DNA from 4 places in the Salibacterium lacus genome. Region 4 is predicted to be linked to each of the others. Evidence: predicted binding sites of a transcription regulator. Region 4 holds the regulator's gene; each other region holds the start of a gene.
What was found. The regulator Rex, encoded in region 4, represses fermentation and respiration genes when NADH is low (regulators of the CRP and FNR family bind a similar motif). The targets are predictions, from matches to a motif close to TTGTGAAATATTTCACAA.

Region 1: a site for Rex is predicted at 2,521-2,538, ahead of ACFSUB_RS12675 (cytochrome ubiquinol oxidase subunit I). Genes of this name have one in related genera too.
Region 2: a site for Rex is predicted at 5,174-5,191, ahead of ACFSUB_RS16495 (AtpZ/AtpI family protein). Genes of this name have one in related genera too.
Region 3: a site for Rex is predicted at 4,829-4,846, ahead of ACFSUB_RS13660 (L-lactate dehydrogenase). Genes of this name have one in related genera too.

What each region holds. Positions count from the first base shown of each region.
Region 1 covers NZ_JBHUML010000003.1:448,819-456,731, forward strand. Annotated here, with positions in the region: gene ACFSUB_RS12665 (Mur ligase family protein) at 1-1,563, opposite strand, end outside; gene ACFSUB_RS12670 (alpha/beta fold hydrolase) at 1,563-2,336, opposite strand; gene ACFSUB_RS12675 (cytochrome ubiquinol oxidase subunit I) at 2,606-3,958, shown strand; gene ACFSUB_RS12680 (cytochrome d ubiquinol oxidase subunit II) at 3,955-4,968, shown strand; gene cydS (cytochrome bd oxidase small subunit CydS) at 4,986-5,093, shown strand; gene ACFSUB_RS12690 (M15 family metallopeptidase) at 5,403-6,242, opposite strand; gene ACFSUB_RS12695 (ethanolamine utilization protein EutH) at 6,251-7,384, opposite strand; gene ACFSUB_RS12700 (MBL fold metallo-hydrolase) at 7,400-7,913, opposite strand, start outside.
Region 2 covers NZ_JBHUML010000006.1:127,505-135,417, forward strand. Annotated here, with positions in the region: gene atpG (ATP synthase F1 subunit gamma) at 1-610, opposite strand, end outside; gene atpA (F0F1 ATP synthase subunit alpha) at 666-2,174, opposite strand; gene ACFSUB_RS16470 (F0F1 ATP synthase subunit delta) at 2,197-2,736, opposite strand; gene atpF (F0F1 ATP synthase subunit B) at 2,733-3,233, opposite strand; gene atpE (F0F1 ATP synthase subunit C) at 3,319-3,525, opposite strand; gene atpB (F0F1 ATP synthase subunit A) at 3,596-4,324, opposite strand; gene ACFSUB_RS16490 (ATP synthase subunit I) at 4,420-4,791, opposite strand; gene ACFSUB_RS16495 (AtpZ/AtpI family protein) at 4,788-5,027, opposite strand; gene ACFSUB_RS16500 (S8 family serine peptidase) at 5,372-7,627, opposite strand; gene upp (uracil phosphoribosyltransferase) at 7,822-7,913, opposite strand, start outside.
Region 3 covers NZ_JBHUML010000005.1:114,932-122,844, reverse strand. Annotated here, with positions in the region: gene ACFSUB_RS13680 (CHAD domain-containing protein) at 1-562, shown strand, start outside; gene ACFSUB_RS13675 (ABC transporter ATP-binding protein) at 666-1,445, shown strand; gene ACFSUB_RS13670 (putative ABC transporter permease subunit) at 1,442-3,157, shown strand; gene ACFSUB_RS13665 (hypothetical protein) at 3,224-3,589, shown strand; gene ACFSUB_RS13660 (L-lactate dehydrogenase) at 3,880-4,812, opposite strand; gene ACFSUB_RS13655 (hypothetical protein) at 5,029-5,187, shown strand; gene ACFSUB_RS13650 (ferritin) at 5,286-5,792, shown strand; gene ACFSUB_RS13645 (YdbC family protein) at 6,051-6,272, shown strand; gene ACFSUB_RS13640 (H-type small acid-soluble spore protein) at 6,435-6,614, opposite strand; gene ACFSUB_RS13635 (hypothetical protein) at 6,922-7,913, shown strand, end outside.
Region 4 covers NZ_JBHUML010000005.1:553,200-561,112, reverse strand. Annotated here, with positions in the region: gene ACFSUB_RS15880 (hypothetical protein) at 1-1,041, shown strand, start outside; gene ACFSUB_RS15875 (ABC-F family ATP-binding cassette domain-containing protein) at 1,071-3,011, opposite strand; gene ACFSUB_RS15870 (redox-sensing transcriptional repressor Rex) at 3,282-3,920, shown strand; gene ACFSUB_RS15865 (twin-arginine translocase TatA/TatE family subunit) at 3,944-4,147, shown strand; gene tatC (twin-arginine translocase subunit TatC) at 4,167-4,916, shown strand; gene ACFSUB_RS15855 (DUF4305 domain-containing protein) at 4,991-5,185, opposite strand; gene ACFSUB_RS15850 (CPBP family intramembrane glutamic endopeptidase) at 5,182-5,898, opposite strand; gene groES (co-chaperone GroES) at 6,257-6,541, shown strand; gene groL (chaperonin GroEL) at 6,592-7,913, shown strand, end outside.

The DNA of each region.
Region 1 (7,913 bases), on a different contig from region 4:
ATCATTTTCCAGCAGAACCACTGACTTCTGAAGCGCCTGCTCGTTCATTTTCTGAAGGGCGTCCTGCAGGTTCTCCGCTACATAATATTGATTTTTTGGATATCCTTTGTCTGCAAGTCCCTGCTGCATCGGTTCCGTTTGTTTCTTCCCGACTAATATGACAAAGTCACAGACATCTGCAGCATATTCGGCAAACCTCTTGTTCAGTTCATACTCTTTTTCTCCCAGCTCTATCATTCCGGGTGTGACAAGCATCTTATATTCCGGCATCTGTCCCAGCACTTCAAGCGCCATTCTCGATCCGACCGGATTCGAGTTGAAACTGTCGTCTACAATCGTAATATTGCCGGATGATTTTTTCAGTTCCAGACGGTGTTCCACCGGCGCGACCTGCTTGACGGAACGGGCAATCTTTTCAAAAGAAATGCCTTTTTCCGATGCCATCGCTATCGCGGCAAGAATATTGTAGATGTTATGACGACCGAGCAGTTTCGTCTGAATCTTTACCGACGTTCCATCGTATTTATAAACGGTGAACTCCGACCCTTTGGAAGAATAGGAAATATCAGCAGCCCGGTAATGAAGATCCACTGAATCAATCCCGTAATACATCGTCCGGCACTGATTACGCTGCTGGTAAGACATGATATTCTGATCATCTTTATTCAGAAAAGCCGTCCCCTCATGCGGGAGTGTCTCAATTAATTCAAATTTTGTCTTCTTGATATTATCAAGTGTCTTGAATGTCTCCAGATGCTGCTCCCCGATTGCGGTCAGTATTCCGTATTTCTGATGAACCAGTTCACTTATGTCCTGAATATCATATTCCTGTTTTGCTCCCATTTCCGCAATGAAGATATTGTGATAGGGTTTCAGCATCGTCCGGATGGTCTTGGTAACTCCCATTTTCGTGTTATAACTCTCGGGAGTCATCAATACATTAAATTCAGACGACAGGACGGTTTCGAGAATGTGTTTCGTACTTGTCTTTCCGTAACTTCCCGTCACGCCAATCACTTCAAGGTTATTCATCTGTTTAATTATCTTCTCCGCGTCATGGTAGTAATACTGGCTGATCTGTTTTTCCACCGGCCAGTTGATAACATTGGCAGCAAGGGTATAAAAATACGTGAGAACGGAGGAACCTGCCATAAGCAGCAGAAACCATCCAATACTGCTTTCAAGCCCTGTGCCGAAAATAATGCCCAGCAGAGCCGTCACCGCAAATAATACCCCGGTTGTAACAAGAAGCCTCTTCACTCTGGAAGTAAAGACCAGCTTCTTCTTTTCTTGTTCTTCCGCCGTGAAATAGGCCAAAAGCGCAAAAATAAGCGTTCCCACGGTTAACGCTGCCGTTTCGTTTCCAAAAATCAATGGAAGAAAGGAAAGAAACGGAAGAAAGCTCTGTGCCGGAAAAGCTTTGGACGTGTGTGAAATCACCCAGTTCCAGTATCGTTCTGTCCGATAGGCATTTAACTGCAGCATATGAGTGCTGGTTTTCACGATTCGGGCCGTGTGCCAGCCCCAGGCTGCCAGGAATAATAGTATAAGTATGCCTGTCATTACTTCCTCTCCCCTTTATCTTTTTGAAGGAAAGAATCGATTACCAACAAAAACTGCTGCCGCTTATCAAGATACGAATAATGACCCGCATTTTCCAGAACGACAAGACCCGCATCCGGAATCATGTCTTCCATCAAACGGGCATCTGCGACGGGAGTCGCCTCATCATGCTCCCCCCATACAAGCAGTGTCGGCACCTGTATGTCGGGAAGATGATGGCGGAGGTCCTCATTCACCACTTTAACAAACGTCTGCTGCATCGTTCCGGAAACATTTTTATAATCTGTGGAACCGAGCTTTCCTTTTACTTTTGTGAGAATCGTTTCTTTATACCGGTTGAGCACCGGCAGGTTCAGTATATTTTTAAATGCTTTATACGTATAGACTTTAACATAATACTGCCATTTGCGTTTCGGCTTAATTCCGGCACTGTCCACAAGAATCACTTTATGTACCGGACTGCCGGCAGCGTATTTGATCGATACCCTGCCGCCGAAGGAATGACCCACGAGAATCGGCTGGTCGATATGCATCGTTTCAAGAAAGGTCCCGAGCATTTTGGTATAGGCTGCGACGTCCCAGGGTTCCGGCGGTTCTTCACTTTCTCCAAAACCAGGGAAATCAAGGGACCATACTCTGAAATGTTTCTCCAGGGATTGATGAACCGGAGCAAAAGCTTTCCGCTCCGCCCCCCACCCGTGAAGAAGCACCACATCCGCTCCTTCTCCGGAGACGTGGTAGCCCACCTTCACTCCGTCTATATCTATGTTCACAGCTATAACGCCCCTATTCTTCGCTGACTTATATCTATATTGTATATATAATCACCTGCTACGCTGTTTATGTTCTTTTCCATAAAACACATAGCCGCCACTATATCTTATCATATCTAAAACAAAACGAGAATCGTATCTTTCATTCGGTTTTTCACTTGCAGCCCTTTCTCTCCAAGCAAACTTGTAATGTTATTCACAGAATAAAAATCTTTATATTATTTTTGCACAGGGCAGGATATAACTAAGCAGAAAGAGGAGGGTTTGGTATGTTTCTGGAATATGACGCGGCCGTATTCAGCCGGATGCTGACCGGCCTGACACTCGGATTTCATATCATCTTCGCTACGATTGGTGTCGGCGTGCCGTTGATGATTGCCTTTGCCGAGTGGATGGGGCTGCGCAAACATGATGAACATTACCGGCTTCTCGCCCGGAGGTGGGCCCGCGGGTTTGTTGTCACGGTGGCGGTGGGTGTGGTGACCGGCACTTCCATCGGGTTGCAGCTGAACCTGCTCTGGCCGAATTTTATGCAGCTCGCCGGACAGACGATTTCCCTCCCCCTTTTCATGGAAGTATTTGCTTTCTTTTTCGAGGCAATTTTTCTTGGTATATATCTTTACACGTGGGACCGGTTTAAAAACAGAACCCGCCATTTCCTTCTCATGATACCGATTGTCATCGGGGCTTCGTTTTCCGCTTTCTTTATCACCTCGGTCAACTCTTTCATGAATGCGCCTCGGGGTTTCGAGCTGACAAACGGTGTGATTACCAATATACACCCACTTGCTGCGATGTTCAATCCGGCGGCTCCGACCAAAACCGCCCACGTGCTTGTCACCTGCTACCTCACATCCGCTTTTGTGCTCGGCATGATCGGCGCCGTCAAAATGCTCAAAGGCGACCGGCATGTGTATCACAAAAAAGCATTGCAGCTGACGATGACAGCCGCGTTTGTTTTCTCTATCGGTACGGTAGGTATCGGTGATCTATCGGGAAAATACCTGGCCGAGTACCAGCCTGAAAAACTGGCTGCCGGCGAATGGCATTTTGAAACGCAGACAGAAGCTCCACTTGTCGTAGGGGGAGTGCTGAAGGAAGGTAATAACGTTCAGTATGCGCTTGAAGTTCCCTATGCTCTCAGCATTCTGGCGCACGGCACGCCGTCGGCGGAAGTGACTGGTCTGGAGGAATTTGCACAGGAAGACCGGCCGCCGCTCATTGTGCATTACTTTTTTGACAGCATGGTAGCAATCGGGATGTATCTTGTTTTTATCCCCCTGCTGTACCTGGTGTTCAGGTGGAAAAAACCGGCCTGGCTGCATCATAAGGTTCTGCTTTGGGGTGTTGCCGCCGGCGGACCGTTGTCCATTCTTGCGACAGAGTTGGGATGGGTGTATGCGGAAGTAGGCCGCCAGCCGTGGATTCTGCATGACATCATGCGGACACCGGATGGCGCGACGACCTCCGAACATGTCGATGCCATGCTGTATCTGTTTATCGGACTTTACGCTGTCCTCGGGATTTCAAGCGCCGTTGTTCTGCGAAAAATGTTCAAGAACAATCCCGTTGCTCATGAACTCGAGAGCCGCGGCATTGACAGACGGGGAGGGTCGTCATGACTTACGAAATACTCGGCATCACCGTATTGTGGCTGTTCCTTTACGGTTACCTGATTGTCGGCTCTATCGATTTCGGAGCCGGATTCTTTCACTTTTACAACAAACTCTCCCGTAAGAATTACCAGGTGAACAAACTGATCCAGCGCTATCTGTCCCCTGTGTGGGAAGTGACGAATGTGTTCCTTGTTTTCTTCTTTGTCGGGATTGTCGGTTTCTTCCCCGACACCGCGTATTATTACGGAACGGCGCTTCTTGTTCCGGGAAGCATCTCTATTGTCCTGATCGCCATACGCGGCTCCTATTACGCTTTCAATACGTATGGCTCCAAAGACAGCCGGGTATACTCGTTTCTCTACGGGATAAGCGGACTGTTGATCCCTGCTTCATTCACGATCGTGCTTACGATTTCAGAAGGAGGTTATCTGGATGTGTCGGAAGGCAGTGTAACGCTGCTGCTCCGCGAATTGCTGACTAGTACGTATTCCTGGAGCGTGGTAGTGCTGGCCGTGGTGAGTGTTCTTTATATTTCGGCCGCGTTTTTGACGTACTACTCGTATCAGGCGGGGGATAGAGCGTCCCATCAGATATTCCGCCGCTACACATTGTTCTGGGCGGGGCCGGCCATTCTTGCCAGTCTGCTGATCTTCTATACGATCAGCCGGCACAATCCTGAACATTTCCAAAGCATGCTGGATATAAGCTGGATGTTCATGTTGTCCTTCCTGTTTTTCCTGGGGGCTGTCATGCTGATTTACCGTGAACGCCGTCTCGGACTGGCCTTCGTACTGGTGATGCTCCAATTTTTCAGTGCGTGGTTCGGCTACGGAGCCTCCCACCTTCCGTACCTGTTGTATCCGCACCTCACTATCTACGACGGGTTCGTGAACGAAACGATGGCAGCGGCACTGATTGCCGCTTTTATTGCAGGACTGCTGCTGTTGATCCCGTCCCTCGTTCTGTTAATGAGGCTGTTTTTGTTTGATGCTGATTATGTCCGCGGGAATCGATAGGAAAGGAGCGGTGTGCTATGGAGTTTTTCCTGCTTATGATCGCGCCCCATCTTGTTCTCGCTGCTTGTGTGCTGGTCGTTTTTTTATGGGGCGGACGGCGGAGCGATTATTTTCACAACGATTGAGGAGGAAGTGGACCTTGTTGGGTTGGTGACGTTTGAGCGGTCCCACCCGGGGCCATCGTAGTTATAAACGGTTCATGGTTACGTTTACGAACATCGGACCCGCACAAACGCAACTATGGTTCATTCATGATTACGTTTGTGAAACTTCGAAACAGCAAAAGCGCATCATAAATGGTTCTATGTAACGTTTTCCGCCATTTCCCGGTCCTAAACGTAAGGATGACCGGGCGCCGGACCTCAAGAGCACCGACATACCGGTACATGTATCAATAAACAAGAAAAGCACCACTGCAGGGCAGCGGTGTTTTTTTATTCGGCAGTACCGTAATATTCTTCGAGCGTCTGATTTGTATCATGAAGGGTGGCTGCAAGCTCTTTTCCAACGTAGCGGAGGTGCCATGGTTCGTACTGATAACCGGTAATATCGGTTTTATCTTCCGGGTAGCGGATGACAAAGCCGTATTCATGGGCGTGCTCTTTCAGCCACTGCCCTTCCGGCGTCTCTCCGAAGTCATTGGTCAATGCGAAATCCGCCGACTGGGAGCTGACATCCATGGCAAGACCGCTCTGATGCTCACTTTCTCCCGCTTGAGCGCTGTACTGGTTGGCTGCTTCCATCCCGTCTTCTTCTGCGTTAGCGGCAAAAATGGATTCCTGGCGGTCATAGGAGCGGTACCCTGAAACAGCAAATAAATGAAGTCCTTCCTCCTCCGCTCCGCTGAACAGCGATTCCAGGGCTTTGGCTGCCGGTTCACGCACCTGTTTTTTCGGTACATCTTCTTCATACGGGAACCGCACATCCGGAACGGTCAGATCTTCCGGCACATAATCCGACGGTAAATGGTACTGCCGGTTCACAAGAGCATCCAGTGCCGCAGGATCCTGCAGCACCCCGTCTTCATTCACAGACGGAGGGGTCGTCTGCTCCTGTTCTTCAGTCTCTGGGTCTTTTGTTTCCGGCTGTTCCTCCTCTGCCTCAAAAACAGGCTCGGATTCTTTTTCCGTTTCTGTCTCTTGTTCGGCCTGGTCTTCCTGGGGAGATGCATCCCCGCTGCTGGTCTGCTCTTCTCCCTCGGGCTGTCCGGAAGCCGAACATCCGCCGAGGGCAAGCAGAACCGCAGCACCGAAACTGATGAGCGTTTTATTCATGGGGAATCCTATCCTTTATGTTGAAATTCCTTCTTATCATACCACGATGGAGCCGTGTCAGAAATGGAGGTTCTGGATTTTTGAATCATTGCGTAAGCAACCCCCATGGCGCTTAAGCCTCCTGCCAGTTTCCCTACAAGAAGCGGTATAATCATCGCCTCATCCACAGCAGCAGTGTAACCGAGGTGACCACCGAGAAGAAATGCTCCGCTCACCGCGAAAGCATAATTCATCAATTTTCCATCCTCGTCCATATCCCTGCTGAGCGTAAACATTGGAATGATATGCGCCAACGAAGCACACCAGCCGGACCAGGCCGCCGGGCTCATAATAAATTGTTTCCCCCGTCCCTTTCCGGAAATCAACTTCTGGAAAAAATGAACCAGCGGAAAGGCTCCTGCCAGCGTAAACGCAAGCGTCCCAACGGTCAGTATGCCTTCCCGGGACGGGGCCATACCATCAATAATAGTCCAGCCGGTAAGCGACTGCAGCACAACGACAACCGTAGCCAGTGTTGTTACCACCGTCACCAGCCTCCCGAAAATCCGAAACCCTTGCACCATCGCTTCCATTTTCCACCATAATCCAAGTAGAATCAAACCGGATACGAGAAAAATGGGCACCAGGTTCAACACCATCTGCTGTATGGAAAACCCTGCTGCCGCTCCCCCGGCGAGCATACCGACTGGAATAGTTGTAATGCCGGCCAGTATTCCTTTCGCAAACAGGGCGTGATCTTCTTTTTTCAGGATACTCAAAGCAACAGGCACCGTAAAGGTCAGCGTTGCTCCCAGCATACTGCCAAGAAGAATACCGGCAAACCGGGCGGATTCTTCCGTTCCCGCCAGTTCTCCGGCCAAGGCCCATCCTCCCATGTCCAGTGCCAGGATCGTGGTGGCAAACATCGACGGGTCCGCTCCCAGCCATTGGTAAACCGGTGCGACCACAGGCCGGAGAAGGTCAGCCAATACAGGGGCAAGCGAAATCATTCCCACAATCACAACAGCGACCGGTCCCATCGCGGCAAAACCCCGGTCAAAGGCTTGCCCGTAACCAAACCGGCTGCCAAATGCTTTATCCACCCCGCCGACTATCACAAAAACCGCCAGGATCCAAATCACAATATCCTGAAGTACTCCCAAGGTATTTCCTACTCTCTATGCTCTATATTCCTTCTGTATCTGAGCTTTGTTGTTTTCATGTTCTTCTCTAAGATAACGCGAAAACCGGTAGCTGTCCACGAACGCTTCCAGCACATCCAATCGTTTCTGCTGCCTGATTTCGTCCCGGAGTGTTTCGATATACCAGCGCGAATCTCCGATACGGTCTCTCATTTCATCACGGTCTGTCGTGCACTTGCCGTGACCGGGAATAAGCAGCTTGATCTTTTTGTCATCCACCACTTCTTCCAGTTTATCCACCGTGCGTTCGTAGGCTTCGCTGTCATGATGAATAAAAGGAAACTCGACATCACTTACATAGTCTCCGGCAATCAAAACCCCCGGTTCATGCACCACAGCAAACACCCCGTCGACCTGATGCCCCGGTGCAAGATAAAAAGATACTGACGTATCACCATTTTTTATCGTCTGTTCATCATGATCAATGATAATATCAATTTGGGGATACTCCACGGGATAAGGGCGCTCAATATAATAATAGTCTTCAAAA
Region 2 (7,913 bases), on a different contig from region 4:
AACTTTGAACTGTTTCTGTCCCTTCGCCTATATCTGTCAGTGGAAGCAGTTTTGTTTCATTCACTTCCTGCTGAATGGCGCTGATGAAATGGTTGTACCAAATGTACAGCTCATCGATTTCTTCTTCTCCGAACATGTTCACAGCAAGCCGTGTAATGTTTTTGATGTCATGAAAATCAGGCTGATCCGGGAGACCGGTTATTTCATCCATAACGGGGATTCCACGTCTTTGCAGCAGATCTCTCCCGATTTTACCCAGCACAATCACGCCGTATTCGCTGCTTGAATGGTGACGTTTTTCAATCTGATCCAAAAAGGAACGCAGGAGATTGGCATTATATCCGCCGGCAAGCCCCTGGTCGGAAAAAATCATGATATACGCTGTTTTTTTCACCGGACGTTCTTCAAGCATCGGGTGGGTAGCGCCGGAGTTCCCGGAGGCTATACCTCCCACCACTTCCCGGATCTTTCTCGTATATGGTTCGTAAGCCTGTGCATTTGCCTGGGCCCGGTTTAACTTCGAGGCAGATACCATTTCCATTGCTTTGGTTATCTGTTTCGTTTTCTTGGTTGAGCCGATACGGTTTTTAATCTCACGTAAAGAGGCCACTTGAATTCACCACCTTTTTTTCACACCGGTTGTGCATGCTTTTCGGTGCCTGGGCTTATTTGGAAACGCTGAAAGTCTTCTTGAAACCGCCGATGGCATTATTAAAGTCTTCCGATTCCGGAAGCTTTCCAGTTTCACGGATAGAATTCAGCAGTTCTTTATGATTGGAATCCAGATAGGCGAGAAGTTCAGCCTCAAACCGCTTGATATCCCCAACTGGAATGTCATCCATAAATCCGCTTGTCAGCGCGTAAAGAACCGATACCTGTTTTTCAACCGCCATCGGCTGGTGAAGGTCCTGTTTCAGGAGTTCAACCGTACGCTCCCCGCGTGACAGTTTCGCCTTCGTCGCTTCATCAAGGTCTGAGCCGAACTGTGCAAACGCCTCAAGCTCACGGAACGATGCCAGGTCAAGGCGCAGTGTACCTGCCACTTTCTTCATCGCTTTAATCTGCGCGGAACCACCGACACGGGAAACGGAAATACCCGGGTTTACGGCAGGACGCACACCGGAGTGGAACAGGTTCGACTGCAGAAAGATCTGTCCGTCTGTAATCGAGATAACGTTCGTCGGAATGTAGGCACCGACGTCACCGGCCTGCGTTTCAATAAACGGCAGAGCGGTCAGGGAACCGGCTCCCATGTCATCACTTAGTTTCGCGGCACGTTCGAGCAGGCGGGAATGCAGGTAGAACACATCGCCCGGATAAGCTTCACGTCCCGGTGGACGGCGGAGCAGCAGCGAGAGTTCACGATACGCAGCTGCCTGTTTGGTCAGGTCGTCATACACGACAAGCACGTGCTTGCTGTTATACATGAATTCTTCACCCATGGTTACACCGGCATACGGAGCCAGATACAGAAGCGGTGCCGGATCGGCTGCGCCTGCATTCACAACAATCGTATAATCAAGGGCACCTTTCTGACGGAAGGTTTCCACGGTTCCTGCAACGGTTGATTCTTTCTGACCAATCGCTACGTAAATACAGATGATGTCTTCATCTTTCTGGTTCAAAATGGTGTCCACTGCAATGGATGTCTTACCAATCTGACGGTCTCCGACCACAAGCTCACGCTGACCGCGGCCGATTGGAATCATGGAATCAATGGCTTTAATACCGGTCTGAAGCGGTTCATGAACAGATTTACGATCCATGACACCCGGTGCTGCGCCCTCAATTGGACGTGATTTACCGGCTTCGTGCGGCCCCTGTCCGTCAATGGGCTGACCGAGCGGATTGACGACGCGCCCAATCAGTTCTTCCCCAACAGGTACTTCCATGATCCGGCCTGTCCGCTTGACTTCATCGCCTTCGCGGATTCCGGAATCCGATCCCATAATAATGATACCAACGTTGTTTTCTTCCAGGTTCTGAGCCATTCCCATTACGCCGTTGGCAAACTCGAGCAGTTCTCCGGCCATGACGTTCTCCAGACCGTGAGCACGTGCAATACCGTCACCTACCTGGATGACAGTTCCCATTTCATTCGCTTGAACATCAGACTGAAAATTTTCAATCTGCTGTTTCAGAAGAGAGCTAATTTCGTCCGATTTAATGCTCATTAACGTTCACCCCTATCCTCTATCATTTTCCGGAGACCAGCCTGCGCTGCATTCTGTTCAGCTGACCTTTTATGCTGCCGTCAAAAACCAGATTCCCAAGATCAACTTTCAGTCCGCCGATCAGCTCAGAATCAATTTCATTCCTGATATAGAGGGTGTTTTTTCCGGTTTTTTCAGCAAAAGTTTCCGAAATCATGGTGCGTTCCTCATCAGAAAGCGGCTTAACAGTCGTAACGAGCGCATGTCCCACTTTCCATTCTTCATCTACAAGATACTGAAACCGCTCGATCATGTACACGACAGAGTCGATCCGGTTTTTTTCCAGCATTAAAAGCAGCGTCCGCTGCACCATATCGCTCATGCCGGAGAAGCCGTTTTTCAGCAGTGTTTCCTTCTGTTCTTTGGGAACTTTCGGATGTTCAAGAATTTCAGGAAGTCCACTGTTTTCAGCAAACACTTCTTGTACCGTGTCGAGCTCCGAACGAATTTGCTCCAGCATGCTTTTTTCTTTTGAAAGTTCAAACAGGGCCTGGGCATACCGGTTGGCTGCTGCTCTTGTCATAGCCGTCCGCCTGCCTCTTTGACGTAATCTTCAATGAGCTGTTCCTGTTCTTTTTCATCCAGCTCTTTTTCGATAATTTTGGAGGCAATCATCACAGACAGGGAGCCGACTTCTTCACGCAGTTCGGCGATTGCCTGTTCTTTTTCCCGTGCGATGTCGGCCTGGGCACTTTCTTTCAGGCGCTGGGCTTCTGCGCGGGACTGATTGATGATATCTTCTCCCTGCTTTTCACTTGTCTTTTTCGCGTTTTCGATGATGGAGTGTGCCTCTTCTTTGGCACGTTCCACTTCCAGGCGCTGTTCTTCCACATATTTTTCCGCATCTTTGCGGTGTTTTTCGGCATTTTCGATTTCAGAAGAAATATGTTCTTCACGCTCTTTCATCACGTTCATGATTGGTCCCCACGCATATTTGCGGAGGAGAACCAGAAGGATAATGAACGTAACAATCGAGAAAAGCACGTCTCCCCAAGTAATTACTTCCGGCACGGAATTCACTCCTTTCGGTGATTGATACAAAAGGAATGGCGAAGTGTCGCCTGATGGACTCCGCCATTAATCTCAGCGGTGTATGTACCCGCTGCTACATAACGATGAACGCGATAACGATTGCGATGATCGGCAGGGCCTCAACAAGCGCGATACCCGTGAACATAATCGTCTGTAGTGTGCCGCGGAGTTCCGGCTGGCGGGCAACCCCTTCGAGTGTCGATTTCACGATAAGTCCGTTACCAATACCTGCCCCGATTGCTGCCAGTCCTGCTGCGATAGCTGCTGCTAATGCTCCCATTTGAATGTCCTCCTTAAATATAATGAATGATTGATTGTTTCTACATTTCTAAAAAAACATGGTGAATCGTTTAATGCTCGTCAAGCACCTTGTGTGACAGATAAACCATTGTCAGCATCAGGAAAATGAAGGCCTGAATGGCTCCGATAAATATACTGAACGCCTGCCACGCAATCATCGGAATACCTGCTCCCATGGCACTGAGAATACCGGCGCCCCCGATACCTGTTAAGAGTGTCAGAAGGATTTCCTTTGCGTACAGGTTACCAAACAGACGCATTCCAAGCGTCAGCGTGTTGGCAAATTCTTCAATGATGTTAAGCGGTAAAAGAAAAGGCACCGGGCGCAGATAATCTTTCCCGTACTCTTTTAGACCTTTCATCTTTACGCCGTAAAAATGTGTGAGAAAAATGACCATGACTGCAAATGTCATCGTAATCACCGGGTCTGCTGTCGGAGATTTCCACCACAACTCATGCGTTTCCGAGTTAACAATCATGAATGGAATACCGAGCATGTTCGACACGAAAATCAGCAGAAAGATGGTGATGCCGAGTCCGAAAAACCGTTCCCCGGTTTTCCAGTCCATCGTGCTGGAAATCGTGTTTTTGATAAAATCAATAATCCATTCGAACGCGTTCTGCATCCCGGACGGTTTCATTTTCAGATTTCTCGCACTAAAAAACCCAATACAGAACACGATCAGTGCAGCGACGGTCAGCATGATGATATTCGAGAGGTTCACGTGGAACCCCGTAATTCCAAATAAATCATGGACGATCGGAGATTCGTGTTGCATTTCTTTCCCCCCTTACTCTTCGTAAATGGTTCTCTGATTCCCTGTTGCCGCTTCTTCGCCCTTTGTTTACGTGCATGTCAAACGTTTGATCCGGGTTATGCGGGCTTTTTTTTAAACAAGGAGTGAAGAAGAATGATAATGTAGGGTGTCATTATACCGGTAACAAGGCCCATCAGATGAAAATGCCCGGGAAACTGAAGGAAAAGTACGGCTGCCAGCGCTCCTGACGCAAGCCGCGACAGCATTCCTGCAGAAAATGCCGATCTGTTCTCTTCCGCGGCTTTTCCGAGCTTTTTAACGTCCCGGTACATGCTCCAGACGTTAAAGAGACCGAGCCCCGTTCCGATCACGGCACTTAAAAAAAACACCTGGTACGGGCTCATTCCCCAGCCTATGACATACAGTGCCAGGGCATAAAACGTGAACTGAACATAACGCCTTGTCTCCTGCTGAAAAGTCTGGTTCATTTCCGGTCGTCTCCGTCTTTAAGATAGTACTCGAGCAGACGGATCACTCCGTATACTCCGGCGGCAAGTCCTGCCAGAAGGCCGATGATCATGATGAAAGGGTCTGTGCCCCATTTGTCATCCAGCCACCTTCCCGCGAATATGCCGATTAACAGGGGGCCGACTAAATAAGAGAGCACGGCTGATGTTAAAGCCGCGGACTGGAACGGTTTTGGAGACTTATGCTTGTCCGCCATATGACCCTCCATTCGCGGTGGTTCAAAGCTGCGCCGAAAAAAGGGACGGCGCTTCGGGATGTGGACAGCCGGATCTTTCTGACAATTTAACAGAAGTCGATTCCGGCCTTTGTCTTTCTCCATCATCGTGCAACCGTCACCGAAATATGTAAACCCTCTCACATACCCTCTGTCATCGTACAATAGAGGTCCCTGTCTGTCAATCCTTCACCAGGAAAAAATCCTTGTCACATCAGGGATTATCGTCATTTACTATGTGTCGATTAAGTGACAATTACAAGCCGGCTCAAAAATACTGCCGGAGGATCTTTGAATCCTTCCGGCAGCGCTTCCATATTATACTCTCAGGTTCTTGGTTCAGGGGTCTTTTCCACCCTTTCCTGCTGGAGATGGATGAGCGTTTCCAGCGTCTCTTCCTTTGTTCCCGAGACAGCATGGATAACGGCCCTGTAAATACCAGGTTCGACAGAAAGTTCCTCTTTTTTTACTGTCTGTTTGAATAACCCCGGCTTGACGTTCTGCTTTTCATCAAGCACACCGGCATAGGCGAATGTATCCGGGTCATACAGTCTGATTTGAAACGTATCGGCACCGCCCGGCATGTAAACTTCATACTGAAAGGCTGATGCCTGTGGATCCGGCTGCAGTTCAAATGCACTGATTCTCGGATACTGCGGCTCGTTGATAAGCATCAGATAAGGCAGGGTAACCGGGTACTTTCCTCCTGTTACTGTGATGGCGCCGTGGAGTTCATCTGTTTCTACTGCACCGGGTGAAAGCTCCGCCTGAACGTTCACTTCTTCTGCTTCACCGGGAGGGACAACGACAGTTTCCGGCACGTGCCACTCGATACCGAAAAACGGTTCATTTTCAGCCTGAAATCTGTACGTCCGCTTTTTAAAGGAATTATTTTCCAGTAGTATAATTTCTTCGTATACGGTCTGCTCCCTGCCGAGCGGACGTACCCCCAGCGAGAGTGTTCCCGGACTGACGAGAGTCTCTGTCTTTAATGCTCTTGCGATATCCACCCGCCCTGCTCCCTGTACAAACGGAGGATACATACTCCCGCTCTCATCTGTCAGAGGCACGGCTGTGTTCATGAGCACCGTTTTGACCTGCTCCGGGGTCCATGTCGGCCGGGCCTGTTTCACAAGTGCTGCCGCTCCGGCAATATGGGGGGCTGCCATACTCGTTCCATTCAGTGACATATATCCTTTTGGCACTGTGCTGTCGATGTCGACCCCGGGTGCGGCAATATCCGGTTTAACTGCCCAGGACTGCGTAACCGGTCCTCTTGAACTGAAAAATGCCATATGATCGGTCTCTTCCTCGAGAATCGTGCGCAGCGCCGGTGGAACATCGTCTTCCTTTTCCTGTACGGCTTTTTTCAAATGTTCTCCGTCTTCTTTTGAAATCGTAATAACAGGCAGAGGCAGTTCTTCTTTTGACATCGCCGCAAAGCCGCCCGCCACATTGTTGTACAGGATGACAGCATCCGCTCCTGCCCGGCGTGCGTTGGCCATTTTCCGAACGAGCGGTATACCGCCGCGCTCGATGAGAACAGCTTTTCCTTTGACATCCTTAAGATCTTCTTTCAACCCCAGGCCGGCGAATACAAGCGGCAGATCGCGCCGGAATTCCCACGGCGCGGCTCCTTTTACCGGCTGCAGATCAATCGACAGTTCCGGGTCATCCACCAGCGCCAGCTTCGGCATCCGAAGGGGTGGAATCGAGGCGCCGACCGATATTGCTTTTTCCGACGTGCCGGGGGACCCGACGCTCCACATCTCCGGCCCGCTGTTACCGCTGGATGTGACCGCTGTTATCCCTTCTTCCACTGCTTTATCAAGGGCGCGGCTCGTCGGCCAGTCCGGCCCGTTGATAGGACTTCCGAGCGAAAGGTTCAATACATCCACCTCGTCTTCTATCGCCCGTTCGACCGCTGCCAGAATCTGCTCTGTAGATCCCTGTCCTCCAGGGCCGAGTGCCCGGTACATATAGATATCAGCCTCCGGCGCAACACCCCGGACGGCACCATCCGCTGCAATAATCCCGGCAACGTGGGTCCCGTGCATCGTCGGTTCCCCGTTTTTGTCCGCCGCTCCTTCCAGCGGATCCCCGTCCTGATCGACAAAATCATAGCCGCCTTTGTAATTATTCTTCAAATCAGGGTGATGATAATCAATACCTGTATCAATAATGCCGACTTTTATTCCTTTTCCGGTCAGCGGCAGCCCTTTGGCGTCCCGCTCTTCCCGAGCCGCTTTTGCTCCGATAAATGGCGCACTTTCGTTAATCTCTGTTTGATATACTGCCGCTTCATCCGTCCGCTTAATGCCATCCATGCGGTTCAGGGATTCCTGATGCTCTGCCGGAATTTTCACCGCAAAGCCGCGGAACCCCCTTTCATAGGTCTCTTTTATACGCAGACCGGGGATGCGGTCTTCCATCCGGTCCCGGAGCTCAGGCAGAGAAGCCTGTTCCGTGGCAGCTGCAATGATGGTCGGTTCTTCTGCCGCTTGAAGTGATTGCGTTTTTGTTGTCCCTGCCGCCGCTGCGAGCACGAGTACGCAGCATACGTTGATTATTATTTTCCCCATTTCGCCTAAGCCCCCTGTTCTCCACTTAGGTTGCAGCAAACAGGTGGATTTATACAGGGCTCTCTTTTTGCAGATTCTGTTCAGCGGGTGTCGGGTGTTGCGGTGGTGTCCACAGAGCCGGTACGCCCCAAAAATCCGGGCACCGCCTGTCCGGCATACAAAAAAAGCTTCAGCACAACGGCTGAAGCCTTTTTTTATTTTGTACCGAAAAGGCGGTCTCCGGCGTCGCCAAGTCCCGGTACGATGTAGCCTTTTTCATCGAGTTTTTCATCGAGTGCTGCAAGGT
Region 3 (7,913 bases), 440 kb from region 4:
GGCCGCCAATGCAGAAAGTGAGGAAGAAGCCGCGGTCTTTCACGAAGCTGCTGGGGTGGTGAGGCAGAAACGGGAGAAAGAGCAGGAAAAGCTCGCCAGGAACCTGCCAAAAGTCATTAATGCCAAGTTCCAGCAGCACTGGGACAGATTCTGTGTGAGTGAACTGCCGCACCTTGTGCGGACGCTCGATCTGCCGAAGCGGCTGGAGGAATTTGAAGAGACCTTTCAGGAGAAAAAAGAGACGTACCACAAAACGGCTGCGGAGAAAGGAAAGGCGTCAAAAGCTGCACTGAAGGCGCTGCATGACGTTCGTATCGAAGCGAAACGCCTCCGCTACACGTACGGGTACGCGGCGGTCATCTACAGCACGGGTTACGCGGCTGAAAGCAAAGCGTATAAAAAATACCAGCGCCGCTTCGGTGACATAAACGATAAGCGTGATCTGCTGAAGAAACTGGAAGATTCCGAAAAGAAAATGGATGTTTCCCAGGAGCAGATTGAAAATGTGAAAGAGAGGCTGAAACGCGAACTTGAATCAGACGCGGAAGCTGTTGAGCTGTAACGAGCAGATCCTTTCCGTCCGGTGGAAGCCGGGCGGATTTTGATGTACGATGAAACCAGCATTCCTGATGCAGCGTACATGCAGGAAGAAAGAGGTGGTAGACATGACAGAACCGGCTGTGGTGCTGAACGGGGTATCCAAACAGTACGGCTCCTTTTCAGCAGCCGAGGACATATCAATTACGATCCCAAAAGGAGAATTATTCGGATTTCTCGGTCCGAACGGGGCGGGGAAGACGACGACGATTAAAATGATGACGGGGCTGCTTGAGCCGACGGACGGTACGATTGAGATCGGCGGCATCAACATGTGGAAACAGCCGCTTCAGGCGAAAAAAAAGATCGCCTACGTGCCGGATCATCCGACGCTGTATGAGAAGCTGACGGGCTGGGAATACATCCGCTTCATCGCTTCTGTTTTCGGCATTCCCGCCCGGCAGGCGGAGGAAAAAGCGGTCCGGCTGTTTGATTTATTTTCGCTTGGAAGCCGGGCCGATGAACTGATTGAAGGGTATTCCCACGGGATGAAGCAAAAGATGGCGCTGACCGGCGCGTTGCTGCATGACCCGGACGTTATTTTTCTCGATGAGCCGACGGTCGGGCTTGATCCAAAGAGCGCGAAGACGCTGAAAGACCTGCTTCGGCAGTTATGCGACGATGGCACGACCGTATTTGTCTCGACGCATATTCTTGAAATCGCCCAGGAAATGTGTGACCGGATCGGCATCATCCGGGACGGGAAGATTGCAGCGCTTGGGACGATGGAAGAACTGCGCGGGGAAAGCAGCGCGAGTCTTGAGGATATTTTCCTTGAGCTGACCGGCGATGAGGAGCAGCAGGAACTGATCCGGGAACTCGCCGGTGGAAGGGCGGATGCGCCATGATCCGTACCCTGCTCGGCGTCCAGGCCAAGATTCTGAAACATACGATGGAAACCAACAAGACCGGCACGAATGTGTCGCACGTCATTATTGGGTTTGTCGTCATCCTATTTCTTCTGTTCGCTCTGAATATTGTCACGTCGCTGCCGGCAGCGTACGATGCCGGCTTGGTGGAACTGCTCTTTTCGTACGTTTTTATGATGATGCTCGGGCTGATCCTTTTGATGGGTGTGCCGCAGGTGTTCAAGCATCTGTATGCCTCGCGGGACTTAACGTTTTTGTTCACCCTGCCGATCAAGGTAAGTCACATTTTCTGGGTGAAATACATACAAAGTTTTCTCAATATACCGGCGGCGCTGTTTGTCGTGACGTTTCTGCCGGGACTTGCCTACGGGCTTCACGCCGGGGTGCACGGGTATTTTTATCCCGCCCTGCTCATCGTGACGCTGGCCATGCCGGCGCTCGGGGTGGCGGCTGCCTATTTTATCAATATGGGGCTCGTGCATATTATTCCAGCCAAGCGCGCCAATGAATTGATGACGGTGATGAGCGCGGTGTCCGGCGTGCTCGTATACGGCATGTTCCAGCTTCCGAACCTGCTCGCGGAGCCCGGTTCCGACATGGCGCTTCCAACCGGTTTGCTGCCTGAGATGCCGGCCTGGCTGCCGATGAGCTGGGGGGCGTCCGCGTTAACCAGCGCGATGGCAGGAGAAGTATCGTTCCTTCTTCCGACGGCCGGACTCGCCGTTGCTGCCGCCGGGCTGTCTTTTGCCGCCTCCGCTCTCGTGGAGAAAGGTTTTCGAAGCGGCTGGATTCAATTAAATGAAGGAAAAAATAAAAAGAAAAAAGCCGGAGAAAAGGGGCGCCGGTTCAAAGTCGGATCGCCCGTAGCCGAAATCGGATGGAAAGAATGGCGCTACATGAAGCGCGACATCAGGGAATGGCTCATTTTCATGCCGTTTGTGTTTTTGTTCATCTTTATGGGCTTTGGTTACACGGCCGGCGGCTCATCCGTTGCGGCATTCAGAGAGCTGGACCCGGTTCTTTCCTGGACTGCGGTGCAGGTTGCTGCGCTTTTTATTTACGCGTTTTTCAACGGCAGTCTGTCCGCGTCGTTCGTCGCCCGCGAGGCAGGCTCGACCTGGATGCTGCACGTACTGCCGCTGACAGGTGTGAAGATCGCGTGCGGAAAGCTGTGGATGAGCTGGCTTATTCCCTTTCTTCCCGTATCGGTACTGCAGATGACGGCTGGTATTCTGCTCGGATGGCCGGTGTCTTTCTTTCTCCTTGGCTTGGTGCTGAGCGCGCTCATCAGTCCTGCGCTCAGCGCGCTTGGCATCTGGACCGGCGCTATCGGCGGAAAATACAATCCTTCCAACCCGCAGAACCGGCTGCAGTTCGCGCCATCGCTCCTGATGCTGGCACTGTCCTATGTGTACGTGGTGCTGACATTGATCCCGGTGCTGCTTGTCGTTGTTCCCGCGGAAAGCGCTGGGCTGTTTGAACAAGTCGCAGGTGGCGGCATCATAGGAGGCAGTGCGTCTGCGGCCGCGTCGCTTCTGCAGCTGAAACTGACAAACAGCGCGCTCGTGATGGCGCTCAGCGTCCTCGTGTTTCTTTTTCTCACCATAGGCACATGTGTGGCATTTTTGTACCTGGCCGGCCGCCGCATCGAACAGGGCATCCAGGTAAGTATGCCGGACAGCAAAGAGTGAAAAATAGTAGGGAGACAGCCGGCTGTGTGATACAATAGCTGTACCACGAAGAAAGGAACGATGGCTATGCCGGAAGAAACGACACAGCTGTTGCACGCTCTCCTGGAAGGTCAGAAAGAAATTACCGCCGGCGTCAAGTCGCTGGATGACCGCATGATAAGATTGGAAGGCCGGTTCGATAAGCTGGAGCTCCGGTTCGATAACCTGGAAGGCCGCTTTGAAAAGTTGGAGGGCCGTTTTGATAAGCTGGAAAGCCGTTTTGACAAGTTGGAAGTCAACGTAGACAAGCTGGATAAAGGCCAGGACGAAATCAAGGAGCGCCTCTCTAAAGTGGAAAGCGGGGTCGACCTGCTGGCGGTGAAAGACTGGCACCATGAACAGGAGGTGCACCATATGAAAAAGAAACTGGAGCACAGACTGAGCAGAGACTAACATCAGGGTGCAGATTATATAGAAATCCGGACGAATGACTTCCGTGCTGACAAAAAGCATGGGGAGATTCGTTCGGATTTTTTCGTTATTGGGCAGCAGGTTTTACGAAACCAGGTTCGTACCCGCCGGGAGCGCCCATTTACAAGCCGAATGCTGCTATTTACATGCCGGACAAGAGGAAATACCGGCCGAATCCGTCGTTACATGCCAAGCAGCAGGAAATACCAGCCAAAAAGGGAGATTTACATGCCAAGCAGCAGGAATACATGCCAAACATCAAACAAGCCCGGTTACCTGCCGCCCTCCCGCGTTTCTTTCAATGTACGCACGGAATGGGCAAACTGCTTCTTTTCTGTCTCATCAAGCGGGATTTCGATCACCCTGTGAATGCCGTGCCGTCCGATCTCGGCGGGCACTCCGATGTAGGTATCGTTTTCTCCAAACTCTCCGTTCAGCCGGGCGGAAACAGGAAGCACCGCTCTTTCATCCTGGAGAATCGCTCTTGTAATCCGGGCCAAAGACATGCCGATGCCAAAATGCGTGGCGCCTTTCTGCTGAATGATATCGTAGGCAGCCGACTGCACCTGTTGAAAAATCGAATCAAGCTGCTGCCCCTCTTCTGCGGCCATCGTCCGAATGTCTTTCATGCCGGCAACAGCACTGCTCCAGACAGGAAGAGAGGTGTCCCCGTGCTCGCCGATAACCCAGGCGTGAATATCCCGTGAGTCGATATGGAAACAAGCACTTAATGCGGACTGCAGGCGGGCGGAATCCAGAACCGTGCCGGAGCCGATCACTCTTTTTTCTGGAAGGCCGGATACCCGCTGTGTAACGTCGGTTAAAATATCGACCGGATTCGTCGCAGCAAGAAATATTCCGTCAAAACCACGCGCCATCACCTCGGTTACGATCGTTTCAAAAATGTTTGTGTTTTTCGCAAGCAGATCGAGCCGGGTTTCGCCGGGTTTCTGGGCGAGACCGGCGGTGATGACGACAAGATCGGCGTCCCTGCAGTTCTCGTACCCGCCGCTTCGAATGGTCACCGGCACCGGGGCAAATGGAACGGCGTCCCGTAGATCGCCCGCTTCCCCGGCCGCTTTCTCTTCATTTACATCAATGAGTACAATCTCCCGGGTCAGACCCTGCTGCAGCAGGGCATAAGCATAACTGCATCCGACAGCCCCCGCGCCGATAATCACAATCCGGTTGTTTTTGATTGCCATAAAGATCCTCCTTATTTTGTGAAATGGTTCACATAAATGATAACATATAATGTGAAATAGTTCACATTATAAAGAATGAAGATTTTATGACACATTAATTCAGGGTTTAAAAATCATTCCAGCAGGTAATTGTATTGAAACACAGGGGATATAAGCACGCAGCTGATAAAGGGGATCAAGGCTTTTGAAGAAAAGTACATAGGAAGGAGCATCACCATGACATTGAGGGAGGACATTCACGCCTTGATTGACAGCCTGCCTGAAGAAAGCCTGGAGGACGTGTACAGCACTCTTTGGGAATACCGGGAAGAAGAAGAAAAGGAAATCCATGAAGAAGCCAAAAAAGAAGTACAGGCCAGCCGTTCTGAAGGATAAAAACAAAAGCAGAGCGTGAAAGTGTACAGGGAATCTGTGCCATGCTATGATAATATATGTGAAAAATCTATGACACTACGTTGAAAGGCGGGATTGATATTTTCAGCGATAAACTGAAAGAAGGCTTAATCGAGCAGATGAACTATGAGTTCTATTCGGCACACGCCTACATGGCAGCAGCTGCGTACTGCTCTGCGGAAAGCCTGGAGGGATTTGCGAATTTCTTCCTGATACAGGCCGAAGAAGAACGTTCTCACGGCATGAAATTCTACCGTTTTCTGAATGACATGGGTGCGCGTGCTTCTTTTCAAGGTTTCAGCGAACCAAACAATGAGTTTTCTTCCATTCTTGATACGTTTGAAAAAGGAATGAAGCAGGAACAGGATGTTACCCAGCGCATTTATAAGCTGGCGGATTTGGCGCTGGATGAGCGTGAGCACGCGACGATGAATTTCCTGAACTGGTTTATTGAAGAACAGATTGAGGAAGAGTCGCTGTTTGACGACCTTATTCAAAAGCTGAAACGCATCGACAGTGACAGCAACGCGTTCTTCATGCTTGAAGAAGAACTCGGCAAGCGTAAATTCGAGGCAGACAGTCAGTAAAACCAGTAAACGAAAAGATCGGGACACGGTTCCCGGTCTTTTTTCTATGTCCGGAGGTGGAAAAAGTCATGTTCCGGCTTCAGTGTCAGCGGCCTGCCGGTCCTTTGTTCTTTTTCGTACTGAGAAATAGAGAAAACGTCACATAGAAAGGCGCATACCTCCTTTTTGTACGGGAAGAAACACGTAAACGTCAGCAGTGCCCGGCTGTTCCCTTCCGGTTGATGATGGGATACAATAAAGAAAAAAGGAGACATAACCATGGCTGACATTAACTATGAGGTTATCGAACATATCGGCGTTCTCTCCGAATCGCCGAAAGGGTGGACGAAAGAGTTGAACCGGGTGAGTTGGAACGACCGCGAACCGAAATATGACTTGCGGGACTGGGCGCCCGGTCGTGAGAAAATGGGTAAAGGCGTCACGCTCAGCACCGAAGAGATCGGGAAGCTGAAAGAAGTGTTGCAGAGTATGTCGTCATAAAGCTGTGAAAACAGACAGGAAAACTCCGTTTCCAAATAGGAAGCGGAGTTTTTTGTGTCGGCGCAGGTATCCATAAAGGTCACCCAAGTTCAGGTGAGTTTTGTGGATATACTATTAGAAGGCAATACGGTGAAAAAGCACCTTCTCTACGACGTTTTTTTCTTAATGCTCCATTAACTGCCCCAGCGAAACAGTTAATTCTTCATCGGGATAATCAAGGGGGTAAATGCGGGCGGTTTGGTTGTCCTCATCGACATGTTGAATGTAGACAGGGGTACCATCGCAGGTGACATCCGCCATGACTGGAGAATCGGCAATATCACAGGCGCGTAATACATCCACGGTGTATCACCTCCTTTTACGCATGTAGTATAACGATTTCTGGATTCCTTTATACGTTTCCATAATTCCACGGATGGATTGGTAGAAGCCCCCACAACAAAAATACTAATATTCCTTATAATGTAGTATCACTTAGAAAGGAGTGATGCTTCAAATGAACAGCAGGAAGCTGGAACGTAAGAAAAAAGAATTGGAGAGTCTGCGTAAAAAGCTGGAAAAAATTGAGCAGCGTATAGCTGAAGAAGAAGCCGAATCCAACAGATAGATGGATGTTTTTTTATAAAATCAGGGAAGGGGAAGAGCATGTATGTCAGAATTCATTTCAGAGCATGAAAAGAATATGAGACATTTATTAAAACGCAAAAAAGATTTATTGGAAAAATTAAATGAGCTGGAATTGCTCGTTAAAAATATGGCTGAAGCAGAGGCTGAGGCGGAAGCAGAAGCAGAAAGTGAATCCGAATCGGAAGCAGAGTCTGAATCAGAGGCAGAAGCGGAATCCGAATCGGAAGCGGAGTCCGAGTCAGAAGCAGAAGCGGAATCCGAATCGGAAGCAGAGTCCAAGTCAGAAGCAGAAGCGGAATCCGAATCGGAAGCGGAGTCCAAGTCAGAAGCAGAAGCGGAATCCGAATCGGAAGCGGAGTCCGAGTCAGAAGCAGAAGCGGAATCCGAATCGGAAGCGGAGTCCGAGTCAGAAGCAGAAGCGGAATCTGAATCGGAAGCGGAGTCCGAGTCAGAAGCAGAAGCGGAATCCGAATCGGAAGCGGAGTCCGAGTCAGAAGCAGAAGCGGAATCTGAATCGGAAGCAGAGTCCAAGTCAGAAGCAGAGGCGGAATCCGAATCGGAAGCAGAATCCAAGTCCGAAGTCGATTCCAGAATCATAGGAATTGCAGAAGCGGAAGCCGAGGCAGAATCCGAAGCCGAGGCAGAAGCGGAAGCAGAGGCGGAATCCGAAGCAGAGGCGGAATCCGAAGCAGAGGCGGAATCCGAAGCCGAAGCAGAATCCGAAGCCGAGGCAGAAGCGGAAGCTGAGGCAGAAGCGGAAGCCGAGGCAGAAGCGGAAGCCGAAGCAGAATCCGAAGCTGAGGCAGAATCCGATGCTGACGCAGCAGCAGATATCGATGGAGAAGCGGAGGCCGAGGCGGAAGCAGAAGCCGAGGCAGAAGCAGAGGCTGAGGCGGAATCCGAAGCCGAGGCCGAAGCAGAAGCTGAGTCCGAATCTCAAACCAGTTTCGATGATAACGAGATAAAAGCCGAAGCCGGCGGCAATACGCTCAAGACCGGGAACAATACGATGGT
Region 4 (7,913 bases):
GTGCTTTCCTCCTACATTTTTGTCCTGATTCTTCTGCTTGCCGCTGCCTTTCTTTATGAAAAAAGAGAAAAGTCTGCCCCACCGCGGTGGATGCATGCCGCTGTATCGACCGGAATGGCCTCGCCGATTGCTTTTGTTCTAATTCCGGCTCTTGTCGGCCGGCCTGTGGATAACATTGCCCTTTATACAGGAAGCGTGACAGCTGCTGCTCTTGTGATAGGTGCTGTCGTCTCTATTTTGGCCCGTCAGAAGGCTCCGCTCCTCCTTTCCCTCCTGTTGACCGTGCTGTTAAGCATCGATCTTCTAAACGGCGCCTATGCCATTCAGCGGTCTTATCTCGGGTATGACCCATTGATCGGCGCCCGCTACAGCGGTATCGGCAACGAGCTCGGCGGCTTCTTTACCGTTGCGGCCATCGTCTGTCTGGAACCGGTGCTGCGGTATAGGAAAAAGGCGGTCCTTCCGCTGCTTCTCGTTTTTTTGATTATCACCGGAAGTGCAGCTCTTGGAAAAAACGCCGGCGTGACGATCGCGTCCGGCCTGATGTTTGGCACCCTTTGGACAAAGGAGTTCCAACACGCCGGCTGGAAAAAAGTATTGGCGGCTGTATCCGGGGGAATGCTTTTTTTAGGTGTGCTGCTCTGGGGGCTTTCGTTCACCGGAGGTCCTTCCCACATCGGTGCAGCGTTCCAGCAGCTCCTGCAGGGAGAATGGGAAGAGCTGCGCGCGCTTTTCGTTCGAAAGGTGGAGATGAATATCAAGATCATTTTTCATTCCAACTGGACGAAACTGCTGATTACAAGTTACGCGATCGCTGCTTTTTATTTGCTGATTGAAAAAAAGACGAGAATGAGGCCGTCCCGGCAGCTTGTGGTGAAAGCAGGGGCCGCCGGTTCGATCTTTCTGCTGCTTCTGAATGACTCCGGAGCCGTGGCTGCTGCGACCTCGATGTTTTATCTGCTCTGCGTGCGGTACGCGTGGAACATGGAATACCATTTCGCCGATATAATCCGCCGCCCGGCCGAAAAAAAGCCACTATGAACGAATCATAGTGGCTGTCAGCATAGTCTTTACCCGAGCTGCAGGGCTTCCCATTTTTCCATATAGGCATCGAGCTGCTCTTTCGCATCATGGACCTGCTGCTGCATCTCGGCTGCTTTTTCGTGGTCTTCATACACATCAGGCGACAACATTTCTTCTTCGAGCTGTTCGATCTTCGTTTCGAGTGCTTCAATCTGCTGTTCTGTATCTTCAATATCCCGCTGCCGTCTGCGCTCCTGTTTCTTGGCTTCTTTGTCCTCGAGGAATGCTTTTTTGTCTTCGCCGGGAGCCCCGGTCTGGGTGTCGGCTGCAGGCGGCTGCTCCTGGGCGCGGAGTTCGGCGCGCTGGCGTTCTTCATCCTTTTTCATCACATAGTAATCGTAGTCGCCCGGATATTCCTGAATCCCGGACTGATCGAGTTCAACAATCTTGGAAGCCATCCGGTTGAGAAAGTAACGGTCGTGGGACACAAACAGCAGCGTCCCCGGATAGTTAATCAGTGCGGCTTCGAGAACTTCTTTGCTGTCGAGGTCAAGATGGTTTGTCGGCTCGTCAAAAATCAGCAGGTTGGCCTTTTTCATCATTAACTTGCTGAGCGCGAGCCGTGATTTTTCTCCGCCGCTCAGATTGGAAACGGACTTGAGCACATCTTCGCCGGTGAAAAGGAAATTTCCCAGAACGGTGCGGATTTCCCGTTCTGTTTTAAGTGGATACTCGTCCCACAGCTCATGAAGCACGTCTTTGCCGGTATCAAGATCACCCTGCTCCTGGTCGTAGTAGCCAACCGATACTTTGGTGCCGTACTGGACAGTGCCTGAAGCCGGCGTGATGCGTCCGGCAATCGCTTTTAGCAGCGTCGTTTTACCGATACCGTTCGGCCCGATCAGCGCAATGCTTTCCTGCCTTTTGACAGAAAGGGTTAAGTCCTGGATAACAGGGTTTTCCTCTTCATAAAAAACATTCAGATCATAAATGTTCAGCACTTCATTGCCGCTCTGTCGCTCGATATCAAAGGAGAACCGGGCTGATTTTTCGTCCCCCTGCGGCTTCTCCTTAATCTCCATTTTTTCCAGTTTTTTGCGTCGGCTCTGCGCCCGTTTGGAGGTGGAGTCGCGGGCGATATTTCTTGCAACAAAGTCTTCGAGTTCGGCGATTTCTTTCTGTTGTTTTTCATATTCTCTCATTTCCTGCTCGTAAACCTCGGCTTTTTTCTCCAGATACCGGCTGTAATTGCCGTAAAACAACCGAGCTTCCGACCGTGACATTTCATAGACTTTGGAAACAATATTGTCGAGAAAATAGCGGTCGTGCGAAACAATCAGAACCGCTCCTTCGTAGTTGGACAAAAAGTTCTCCAGCCAGCGGAGCGTATCAATATCAAGGTGGTTCGTCGGTTCGTCGAGAATGAGCACTTCGGGTTTGGAGAGCAGCAGTTTACCGAGAGCGAGTCTTGTTTTCTGCCCACCGCTTAACGTTGTAATCGGTGTATTGTAGTCAAATTGATCGAACTTCAACCCTGCCAGAATCCCGCGGATATCTGCTTCATACTGATAACCGCCGCGCTCCTGAAAATCATATTGAAGATTGTCGTAGTCTTTTAAGGTTTTCTCGTATTTCTGTTCGTCATTGTACACATCCGGATCGGCCATGGCATTCTCGAGGCTGCGCAGCTGCGTTTCCATTTCCCGTAGTTCATCGAAAACAGAAAGCATCTCGTCCCAGATTGTGCGGTCGGAATCAAGACCGGTGTGCTGATCAAGATAGCCGATTCTTGTTCCTTTTGGTGTGGTAACTTCTCCTTCGTCGTAGGGAAGTTCCCCGGCGATGATTTTCAGAAGGGTTGATTTGCCGGAGCCGTTACGGCCGATGAGGGCGGCTCTTTCATTCTTTTTGATCTCGAGCTTAATCCCATCAAGAATGGTTTCAACCCCGTAAGATTTCGTTATATTCGCGCATTGCAGCACAATCATTATTGTTCATCCTTTTATTCAAAACTTCTCCTCTCTTAGTGTATCGTATTTTTAAAGCAAACGCGAAACAGAGAATATGGATCATGTGTGAAAATGCCCGGCGAAAATGCTTTCAACTATTACAAATTTCCGTTTTTTCGTGTAGAATGAAAGAAAGCGCAGATGGCTCCGGTATGCTGTCTCAAGCAGGACAGGCTTTACGATGTGACGACAGCATAGCTTATCATGTTATACTGTAAAGAAACATGAAAGGAAAAGTTGGAGGCTGCCATGAACATAGACCAGCAGAAGATACCGCAGGCAACCGCCAAACGGCTGCCTCTTTATTACAGGTTTCTTGAAAATCTTTATCAATCGGGGAAGCAGAGGGTTTCCTCTACAGAACTAAGCGATGCGGTCAAAGTGGATTCAGCCACGATACGAAGGGATTTTTCCTACTTCGGAGCACTTGGCAAAAAAGGTTACGGCTACAATGTACAGTATCTGCTTTCCTTTTTCCGCAAAACGCTGGATCAGGACGAAGTGACCAAAGTATTTCTTGTCGGGGTGGGAAACCTTGGCACCGCGCTTTTGAAATACAATTTCACAAAAAGCGACAACACACAGATTGTCAACGCCTTTGATGTCAATCCGGACTTGATCGGGCAGGACATCAGCGGGGTTGAGATATATCACATGAATGACCTGCCGGACGTAAAAAAGAAACGGAACGCTTCGATTGCGATTCTCACCGTCCCGGCCCCGGCCGCCCAGGAAACCGCGGAACAACTGGTGGAGGCGGGAATCACCGGTATTATGAATTTTACTCCGGAACGTCTGACGGTGCCCGAAAACGTACGGGTTCATCATATTGATTTGTCGGTGGAACTTCAGACATTGGTGTACTTTCTGAAAAATTATCCTTTATAGCACATGCAGGGGGTGTTTTGAAAATGAATCTGGGACCTATAAGCATTGGACTGATTGTTCTTGCCGCGCTTTTGATTTTCGGACCGAAAAAACTTCCGGAACTCGGAAAAGCCGCGGGTAATACGCTGCGGGAATTCAAGAGCGCGACCAAAGGACTTGCTGATGATGTGGAAGAAGAAGAGAAAAAGAAAAACCGGCAGCAGTCAACGGATGAATCCGATAAGTAAAGAGTAGGACGGGACAGGCATGGCGCAGAATGAAATGACTTTATATGATCATATTGGAGAACTGCGGAAGCGCATCATTATCTCAGCGGTCTATTTACTGGCGGCATTTATCGCCGGTCTTATTATCGCGCCGGGGGTGATAACGTACCTGCAGAATATCCCGGAAGCCGAGAGTTTCCCGATGAACGTGTTTAAATTGACCGATCCAATCAAGCTTTACATGAATTTTGCGTTTTTCATCGGGCTGATTCTCGTATTTCCTGTCCTCTTGTATCAGTTGTGGGCGTTTGTATCACCGGGTCTGATGGAAAAGGAGAGAAAAGTAACGCTCTCCTACATACCTATCGCTACGGTTCTGTTTCTCGGAGGACTTGCTTTTGCGTATTTTGTTCTTTTTCCAAATGTCATCCGGTTTTTGAGCGGATTGTCCGAGAGGCTGAATTTAACGGAGCAGTACGGGGCCAATGAATATTTCAGTTTTTTGTTTCAACTGACGATACCATTTGGTTTCTTGTTTCAGCTGCCTGTAGTTGTCATGTTTTTGACCAGACTCGGCTTGATTACGCCGGCATGGCTCCGTCACATCCGGAAGTATGCCTACTTTGTGCTGCTTGTCATAGCCGGCTTTATTACACCACCGGACATTGTGTCCCATCTGATGGTAACGCTGCCGCTCTTTCTGCTGTACGAAGGAAGTGTGATCATTTCCCGGTTTTCCTACAAGAAAGCCCTGCAGGCCGAGCAGGAGCAAGCCGGACAGGACAAATAAAGCAGGAGCGCAGTCCATTTGACTGCGCTCCTGTTTTTTTTTGTTTGTATGAGGTCTGGTGTGATGTTTGTGGTTCAGCTGCTGGATCCGCTTTGCCTGCCGGCGCGCAAAAAGCGGAGGCCCATCAGAACATCCAGAGCTGCGAGGCCTGCGTACAGAAACGTCAGGAAATTCCATGAATGGTTGTTCACATTAAGGACGGCAAAGCAGATGAAAGCAGCGGCAAGTCCGAAATAGAAAAGCCCCATCATGGTTGTGCCGCCCCTCATAAAAAGAATCCTCCCAGAATCAGGTTCACCTGTTCCATTTGCTGCTGGATTTCGCGGATCTGATCCGCAAACAGGACCTGTACAATAATGGCATAACTGTTCATTGCCACGTGTGCAATGATCGGCACGAGAATTCTGCCCGTTTTCACATACAGATAGGAAAAGGCGAATCCGACGGCGGTATAAATCAACACGTGCGTGATGTCAAAATGCACGAGCGAAAAGATAAGGGCACTAAGCAGTGCAGCGATGATAAAGTTAAAACGTCTGTAAAAGGTGCCGAAAAGAACCTTTCGGAACACGAGTTCTTCCAGAATCGGCCCGATGACGGCGACAAGTAAGGCAAATACAGGAAACTTTTCCACCATGGATAGAATCTGCTGCGTGTTCTCGGAACCGGGTTCGATACCGACCGCCATTTCAATCAGAATCGCCGCGTACTGGGCGGCAAATACGAGGAATATCCCGAGAACAGCCCACAACGCTGCATGTCTGCCCGATGTTTTTGTGAGCTTTGGATGGCGGTCGGTCTGCCGCTCGGGTAAAAGCAGGAAGAGCATCACAACGAGCGCCGCAGCAAAGCTGATAAGGCTCCATATGACGGAACTTTCCCGAATCCCGAATCCGAGGGAAAGCAAAATAGGCGCACCGATAAAACCGGACAGCTGCATCAGTATGTAAACGATGAGAATCCACCAATAACGTTTAGTCAAGCTTGTTCCACTCCTCTTTATCGTTTGAATAATACAATGTATACGTACGTATTGTATCATAATGCACGGGGAGAAGGGGCGGGAAACGGTTGTGATGAAATAATGAAATGAAGCGTTTCAGCTCCATACAAAAACGGGTAGGTTCTAACAGGAAGGTCTGCGGCATCAAGCCTGCGGACCGGACTGGGGAAAAAATGAAAAAATTTCAGGCTTTCCCCTTGCAAAATGGAAGCGGATTGATTATCATAAGAATTGGTGTTAGCACTCGATTGCTAAGAGTGCTAATAAGCACGAAACATGTCGGTTCCCCGCCCTATCGGCCGGGATGCCGCGCTAATACTAAAGGAGGGTGTTTACCTTGTTAAAGCCTCTTGGTGACCGCATTGTGATTGAACAAATTGAACAGGAAGAAACAACAAAAAGCGGTATTGTCCTTCCGGATTCCGCCCAGGAAAAACCGCAGGAAGGCAAAGTAGTCGCTGTCGGAAACGGCCGTGCAGCGGATAACGGCGAACGGATCGCTCCGGAAGTCAGTGAAGGAAACATGGTCATTTTCTCCAAATTCGCCGGCACAGAAGTAACGTATGAAGGAAATGACTACCTCATTCTCCGCGAAAGCGATGTTCTTGCTGTTATCGGTTAATAAATAGGGGATCATCCCCTACATACTCTCATTTACAGGAGGTCGAAACGATGGCAAAAGATATTAAATTCCGTGAAGACGCGCGCCAGACTATGCTCGACGGCGTGAACGAACTGGCGAATGCTGTAAAAGTAACGCTTGGACCAAAAGGACGCAATGTTGTTCTTGAAAAGAAATACGGGTCCCCGCTTATCACAAACGACGGGGTGACCATTGCTAAAGAAATCGAGCTTGAGGATAACTTTGAAAACATGGGCGCCCAGCTCGTAAGCGAAGTGGCCAGCAAGACAAACGACTTGGCCGGCGACGGTACTACAACCGCGACTGTTCTTGCTCAGGCAATGATTAAGGAAGGTCTGAAAAACGTAACGTCCGGTGCGAACCCGATGGGAATCCGTTACGGTATTGAAGAAGCGACGAAAACAGCTATTGAAGAGCTGCGCAAAGTCTCCAAGCCGATCGAAGGAAGCGAAGCAATTTCCCAGGTGGCTTCGGTTTCTGCTTCCAGTGACGAAGTCGGTGAGATTATTTCTGAAGCGATGGGGCGCGTCGGCAACGATGGTGTCATTACGGTAGAAGAATCCCGCGGCCTTGAAACAGAACTTGAAGTTGTGGAAGGTATGCAGTTCGACCGCGGCTATGCTTCCCCTTACATGGTGACAGACTCTGATAAAATGACCGCTGAACTGGACAATCCGTACATTCTTATCACAGATAAGAAAATCACGAATATCCAGGAAGTTCTTCCGCTTCTTGAGCAGGTTGTGCAGCAGAACAAACCGATCCTGATCATCGCAGAAGACGTGGAAGGCGAAGCACTTGCAACCCTCGTTGTGAACAAACTGCGCGGGACCTTTAACGCGGTAGCCGTGAAGGCACCAGGATTCGGCGACCGCCGCAAAGCAATGCTCGAAGATATCGCACTGCTCACAGGCGGCCAGGTTATTACCGAAGACATCGGCCTTGACCTGAAGAATGCTACCATCGATCAGCTTGGTAAAGCCGGCAAAATCGTCATCAACAAAGATGACACCACTATTGTAGAAGGCGAAGGCAACCCGGGAGAAATCACCAATCGCGTGAACCAGCTGAAAGCACAGATCGAAGAAACAACATCCGATTTCGACCGTGAAAAGCTGCAGGAGCGCCTCGCCAAGCTTGCCGGAGGTGTCGCTGTCGTGAAAGTCGGCGCAGCGTCTGAAACGGAAATGAAAGAACGCAAGCTCCGCATCGAAGACGCCCTCAACTCCACACGCGCAGCTGTTGAGGAAGGCATCGTCTCCGGCGGCGGTACCGCCCTCATGAACGTCCATGAAGCGGTCAAGAAGCTGGAAGACGCAAGAGAAGGTGACGAAGCAACAGGTGTCAGCAT